Regions from separate parts of the Achromobacter sp. NPDC058515 genome, predicted to be linked through region 1. Evidence: predicted binding sites of a transcription regulator. Region 1 holds the regulator's gene; the other holds the start of a gene.
The links. Region 1 encodes FNR, which switches genes on or off when oxygen is low (the NO sensors DNR and NnrR bind a similar motif). Its sites were predicted from a motif close to TTGATNNNNATCAA; they were not measured.
Positions count from the first base shown of each region.

Region 2: cyoA (ubiquinol oxidase subunit II) is a predicted target of FNR. The motif match lies at 1,718-1,731, and genes of this name have one in related genera.

Region 1 covers NZ_JBHXNI010000016.1:49,724-53,128, forward strand. Annotated here, with positions in the region: gene ACFWP0_RS23745 (SRPBCC domain-containing protein) at 1-120, opposite strand, end outside; gene ACFWP0_RS23750 (ArsR/SmtB family transcription factor) at 21-458, opposite strand; gene ACFWP0_RS23755 (hypothetical protein) at 537-1,736, opposite strand; gene fnr (fumarate/nitrate reduction transcriptional regulator Fnr) at 1,751-2,479, opposite strand; gene ACFWP0_RS23765 (gamma-glutamylcyclotransferase) at 2,567-3,001, opposite strand; gene clpB (ATP-dependent chaperone ClpB) at 3,139-3,405, shown strand, end outside.
Region 2 covers NZ_JBHXNI010000022.1:67,140-70,544, forward strand. Annotated here, with positions in the region: gene ACFWP0_RS27725 (ATP-binding protein) at 1-997, shown strand, start outside; gene ACFWP0_RS27730 (response regulator transcription factor) at 1,003-1,554, shown strand; gene cyoA (ubiquinol oxidase subunit II) at 1,814-2,722, shown strand; gene cyoB (cytochrome o ubiquinol oxidase subunit I) at 2,725-3,405, shown strand, end outside.

The DNA.
Region 1 (3,405 bases):
GGCGGGGCCGAACCAGCGCATCAGCGCTTGCGGGTCCGTCCAGGCGCGCCAGACGCGTTCGACGGGGGCGTCGAAACGCCGCTGGAGCCGGAGTTCGAGGGGGGAGGTTCGGTTTGCCATGGGTGTATTTCCTCTTCGTGATAGAGATACCGCGCCAGCGAATCCAGTTGCCCGTTCCAGAACTTTTCATAGCGGGCCAGCCATGCGGACGCGGCCTGCATGGGCTCTGGCGACAGCGTGCAGCTCACCACGCGGCCGTCCTTGGCGCGGGCGATCAGGCCGGCGCCTTCCAGCACCCGCAGGTGCTTCATGAAGGCGGGCAGGGACATGGCGTGAGGCTGGGCCAGCGCGCTGACCGATGCCGATCCCTGTTCCAGGTCCGCCAGCACCCGGCGCCGCGTGCCATCGGCCAGCGCCGAAAAAATGCCGTCGAGGGTGTCGTCGTTAAAGTTAACCATAAGGTTAAGTGTCGGGCCGGCAAGGCATGCCTGTCAAGCCATGCAACTCCGGAATTTCCCTAAACCCGCGGGCAGCGTCTATTTGCCGCGCGGCTTGATGATGTCGCAGGCGGCGGCGTTGCCGGTGGTCTGGGCGCCGTCGCCCAGCAGCGCGCGCACGCCGCAGACCGATCCGAACATGCGCTTGCTGTCGTGGCCCACGCCGCCCACCTCGAAGCTGCTGTGGCGCAGCGCGACGGGTTTGGCGCCGCGGCCGGCCAGCACGTGCTCGTACTGCACGTAGCCCGTGCCGCGCGCGAGCCGGGTCGCGCCCTGGGCTTCCGCGCCGCAGGCCTTGTCCAGCAGCCGGTGCTCGGGGTTGTTGTCCGCGCCGCCCAGCAGATAGATCACGTCGCGCGCCGCGTAGCGCACGAAGAGCCGGGATTCTTCGGTTCCCCGCGCGTAGGCGGGCAGCTTGTCCGTGCCGTACTTGTACTGGTTATAGGTGGGGCAGATGCCGCGTTCGTAGGGCGCATAGCCCTTGCCGTCCGCGCGCGGCCGTTCGTTGGTCAGGTACAGGTAAGAAGAGGGGTTGGCGACGACGTAGCGCAGCGCCAGTCCGTCGCGGCGCAGCGGGCCGTCGATGTTGTTCAGCACCGCGTAGCGATGCACCAACTGCGCGCCGCCGGAGTGTCCGGCCAGCACGATGTTCGCCAGGGATGCCAGGCGCTTGCGATCGTCCAGGCTGCGCAGCAGGTCGTCAAGCACCTGGAACGAGCTGACCGGCGCGGGCCGGCCCGCCGCCTGGACGCTGTCTTCGCCGTCTTCCCAGCTGGCCTTGCGCCAGGCCGCCATGCCGCCGAAACCCGAGTCGATGGATCCGGAGAAGCGCGGCGCCAGGATCAGCGTCTCGCGCTCCCGGTCGGGGTTGCCCGCCAGCAGGGCGGCGGCGGTTTCGTAGTAGTGGTCGGCGTCGCGCTTGACGCCGTGGATGACGACGAGCACCTGCTTGATGCCGCGCAGGTCGTCCTTGGCCAGGTTGCGGTTGGCGTAGACCGGCATCTTGTACCGGTGCCCCGGCTTGCCGAGTTCCACCGTCTGCCAGCTCAGGGGCGCCGCGCGCTTGGGCGCAGGCACGATTTCATCGTAGTCGTAGGGGTCGGGCAGCGGCGTTTGGGCGCGCGCGGCCAGGGGCGCCAGCGTGGCGGCCATGGCAAGCGAGGCGGCCAGGCAGCGCGCCAGGCGCGGCCCGCGAGCCTGCCATGCCTGGGACACAGAGCTTGTGGGCGCGCGGCGCATGGCGCGGCAGACGCTCAGCAGCCGTCGTGGCCGAGCAGTTGCTTGAGCGCGGCCAGGTCCAGGATGCGGACCTCGCGCTGGTTGATCTTGATCAGGCCGTCGCGCGCAAAGCGCGAGAACAGGCGGCTGACCGTTTCCAGCGTCAGGCCCAGGTAGTTGCCGATCTCTTCGCGGCTCATGCGCAGCACGAACTCGGTGGACGAATAGCCCAGCGAGGCATAGCGCTGCGACAGGTTCAGCAGGAAGGCCGCCAGGCGCTGCTCGGACCGCATCGAGCCCAGCGAGGCCAGCATCTGGTGCGAACGGGTGATCTCGCGGCTCATCAGGCGGCGGAACTGCTGCTGCAGCGACGGCAGGTGCGCGGCCACGCGATCGACTTCGTTCAGCCGGATGACGCAGACCTCGGAATCTTCCAGCGCCACGGCGGCCGACACGTGCTTGCCATCCAGCATGCCGTCCATGCCGACGATCTCGCCCGGCAGGTGAAAGCCGGTGATCTGGATCTGGCCGGTCGCGTCTTCCAGTTGCGTCTTGAGGCTGCCGAAGCGCACGCCGTACACGGCGTCCAGCGGGTGGTCCAGCGAATACAGCGTCTTGCCTTTTTCAAGGCGGACACGCTCCTTCACCAGCTCGTCCAGCTTTTCGACTTCGGCGGCTGCCATGCCCACGGGAACGCAGACGTGCCCCAGCATACATGTGGAACAGTGAGCGGCATCAGGGGCAATGGGGACCCGTTTTTGCATACGATGACCTTTAGAGTGCCCATTGCGCGGCGGAAGGCCGGAACGGGTGCAAAGCGTGAGACAGGCGTCTATTGTAGTCCGTTGTTACTACGGGTGTCTTACCGGGCGCCGGGCAAGCCGGTAGGCAATCCAGTCCTCGCCGGCGATGGCGACGGCCGCGGCGCACAGCGCCGGGTCGACGGGGTAGTACTGGCAGGTCACCAGGCCGCCCCGGTCCGGGGCTTCCAGGCGGGCCTCGATCTCCCTGCGCACGAAAAGGCAGGGCTGGCCGGGCACGTACTCCTCGATCTCGTCCATCAGCGCGATCAGCGCCGGGTCCACCCGGAAAACGTCGCCCCGCACGCGCCTGCCGTTGTCCGCCGGGATCAGTCCGGGCCAGTCGCCAAAGTCCACCAGCATGCCCGGCACGCTGGCCGGGCCGACGTGGCAGGGAGCGGGCAGCCCCCGGCTGGCGGCGGCTTGCGCCAGATCGTTGATTTCGCCTGCTCGTAGGGTGCCGTAGACAAAAACGTATATGCTCATTGTTCAGTTGCTGCTGCACGTCGAAGAGACCATGAGGCTGGCCGGGTGTTGAAATTTTCTCATCCGGCCGCATATTCAGGTTATCGAGCCCGCCGGCACGTATCGGTCAGGCTCCCCAACAAGCCACAACGACCATTATGCGATTCGACAAACTTACTACCAAGTTCCAGCAAGCCCTGGCCGACGCTCAAAGTCTGGCCGCCCGCAACGACCACCCCTACATCGAGCCCGTCCACGTGCTGTCCGCCCTGCTGTCGGATTCCGACAGCGGCGCCGGCAGCCTGCTGGCGCGCGCCGGCGTGGCGGTCAACCGGCTGGCGCCGGCCCTGGAAAACGCCCTGAAGTCCCTGCCGCAGGTGCAGGGCGAGGACAACGTCCAGGTGGGCCGCGACCTGCAAGGCGTG
Region 2 (3,405 bases), on a different contig from region 1:
CCACGCCACCGCCTTCGGCCATTTGTTCGTCGACATGGCGGTGCTCGCCTGGATGGTGGGCTGGAGCGGCGGCATCAGCAATCCGTTCGGCACGATGTTCCTGATCCTGACCGCGCTGGCGGCCCTGGCGCTGCCGCGCAACTGGGCGCTGGCCGCGGCGTTGGCCGGCGTGCTGGGCTACGCCGCCGCCGCCATCTTCGGCCAGCCCCTGCGCGGCGACGCCGACACCCACAATCTGCTCTTGTGGGGCCTGGGCGCCAACTTCCTGATTTCCGTGGTGGTGGTGCTGGTGTTCTCGACCCGCCTGGCGTCGGACCTGCGCGCCCGCGAACGCGAGCTGGCCCGCCTGCGCGAGCGCTTCACCCGCAACGAAGGCATCGTCGCCCTGGCGACCCACGCGGCGGCCATGGCGCATGAACTGAACACCCCGCTGGCCACCATGACCCTGCTGACCGACGAGATCGCCGCCGAGGTCCGGGACGAGGACCTGCGCGCGGACGTCGCCACGCTGGGCCAATTGCTGGCCCTGTGCCGGGAACGCATCCGCAACCTGGCGGTCCCAACTGCCGTGGACCTGGTCCGCGTGGTGGGGCAATGGCGCCTGATCCGGCCGACCATCGACCTGCAGCGCTCGGGCGTCCTGCCCACCAGCCTGCGGGTGGACCCGGCCATCGCTCATTTGCTGCAGGCCCTGTTGAACAACGCGGCGGACGCCGGCGAAGCCGCCGAGGAACCCCGCGTGGACCTGCATCTGGAATACGGCTATGGCGCGCTGCGCGGCGAAGTGCGGGACTACGGGCGGGGCTTCGACCCCGACCAGACCCTGCTGCCGGCGACCAGCCTGTTCAACAGCGGCAAGCCGGGAGGGCTGGGCGTAGGCCTGGCGCTGTCGCATGCCACCGTGGAACAGATGGGCGGCGAAATGACCATGACCGCCGCCGACGGAGGGGGCACCCGCATCCGCTTCTACCTGCCCCTGGGCAACCCCGGAACCTGAATGTGATGAATCCAACCGATCTTGGCCTGCTGATTGACGACGACGAGCTGTACGTGCGCACCTTGCAGCGCAGCCTGTCGCGCCGCGGCCTGGAAACCCGAACCGCCACCGGCATCGCCGAGGCGCTGCGCGTGGCCGAGGAAATCCGCCCCGCCTTCGCCCTGGTGGACCTGCGCCTGGGCGAAGACTCCGGCCTGACCCTGATCCGCCCCTTGCGCGCCCTGCGCGCGGACATGCGGATTCTGCTGGTCACGGGCTACGCCAGCGTGGCCACCGCCGTCGAGGCGATCAAGCGCGGCGCGGACGACTACCTGCCCAAGCCGGCCACGGCGCCGATGATCCTGCGCACGCTGGGCCTGGTGAAGCCGGAAACGGTTACCATCGAAACGACCATGACGCCGTTGCACCGCCTAGAATGGGAGCACATCCACCAGGCCCTGCACGAAACCGGCGGCAATGTTTCCGCGGCGGCGCGCCTGTTGGGCATGCACCGGCGCTCCCTGCAGCGCAAGCTGGCCAAGAAACCGGGGCCGGAACGCGAAGTGCTCGTCGACTGATTTGTGCGGTTGCGACACATCCACGCAACCCCGGCTTGTGCAGGTGCGACATATCGTCGCACCCCCATCCCTCCCCTGGGGGCATCTGTTCCCCTAGGAAAACCCTGAATCTGCTCCCCTTGGGGCAGATTGCTCCCAGGCAATGCGACCATTCGTCGCAGGCTTGACCCAAATCAAACCGATAGGATGGACGTTGCTGCTTGGCAGCATTCCAGTCTGCTGCCCTGCAGCATTTCCCACCTTCCATCCAAGGCTGTACGTGAAACACCCCCTCCTTGCGACCCTTACGCGCATTTTCGGCGTCGGCGCGGTCATGCTGCTTGGCGGCTGCAACATGGAAATCCTCTCCCCCAAGGGAGATATTGGCGCCCAGGAAAAGACTTTGCTGTTCACGGCGACGGGGCTGATGCTCATCGTCGTGATTCCGGTCATCGTCATGATCCTGGCGTTTGCCTGGAAATACCGCGCATCCAACACCAAAGCTGACTACCAGCCCAAATGGGCCCACTCCACCGCGATCGAAGTCGTGGTCTGGACCGTCCCTTGCATCATCGTGGCGATTCTTGCCGTGATCACCTGGCGCTCCACGCACGCGCTGGATCCCTACAAGCCGCTCGTGTCCGAGCACAAGCCGGTGACCATCGAGGTGGTTTCGCTGGATTGGAAGTGGCTGTTCATCTACCCCGAGTACGACATCGCCACGGTCAACGAGATCGCGTTCCCCGTGGACGTGCCGGTGAACTTCCGCATCACCTCGGCATCGGTCATGAACTCGTTCTTCATCCCTCAGCTCGGCAGCCAGATCTACTCGATGGCGGGCATGGAGACCAAGCTGCACCTGAACGCGCGCGAAGCCGGCACCTATGCGGGCATCTCGGCCAACTACAGCGGCGCCGGCTTCTCCGGCATGCGCTTCAAGGCCATCGCCATGTCGCAGGAAGGGTTCGACAACTGGGTAAAGGACGCCAAGGCGGCCCCCACCGCGCTGACCCCCGAGGTCTACGCGGAACTGACCAAGCGCAGCGAGCGCAATCCGGTCGTGAAGTACTCCTCGGCGCCGCCCGCCATGTTCGATTTCATTCTGGGCAGCACGATGACCAAGATGGCCGGCGTGGGCTCCCCCGCGTGCACCCCCACGTCGAATAATCTGATCGCAGGAATCAACTAACAATGCTCGGGAAACTCACCCTCGAGGCCATTCCGTACCATGAACCTATCGTCATGGTTACGCTGGCCGCCGTGTGCCTGGGAGGCCTAGCGGTCTTCGGCGCAGTCACCTACTTCGGCAAGTGGAAGTACCTCTGGACGGAATGGCTCACCTCCGTCGACCACAAGCGCATCGGCGTGATGTACATCATCGTCGCGCTGATCATGCTGCTGCGCGGCTTTGCCGACGCCATCATGATGCGCACCCAGCTCGCTGTCGCGTCAGCGGACTCGGCCGGCTTCCTGCCGCCTCACCACTACGACCAGATCTTCACCGCCCACGGCGTCATCATGATTTTCTTCATGGCGATGCCCTTCATCACCGGGCTGATGAACATCGTGGTGCCGCTGCAGATCGGCGCCCGCGACGTGGCCTACCCGTTCCTGAACTCGCTGAGCTTCTGGCTGTTCGGCGCCGGCGTCGCGCTGATGATGATCTCGCTGTTCGTGGGCGAATTCGCCGCGACCGGCTGGCTCGCGTATCCGCCGCTGTCCGGGCTGGACTACAGCCCAAGCGTGGGGGTGGACTACTACATCTGGGCGCTCCAGATATCCGGGCTGGGCACAACGCTTAGCGGCATCAACTTCATCGTGACCATCCTGCGCATGCGCGCGCCAGGCATGAGCCTGATGAAGATGCCGATC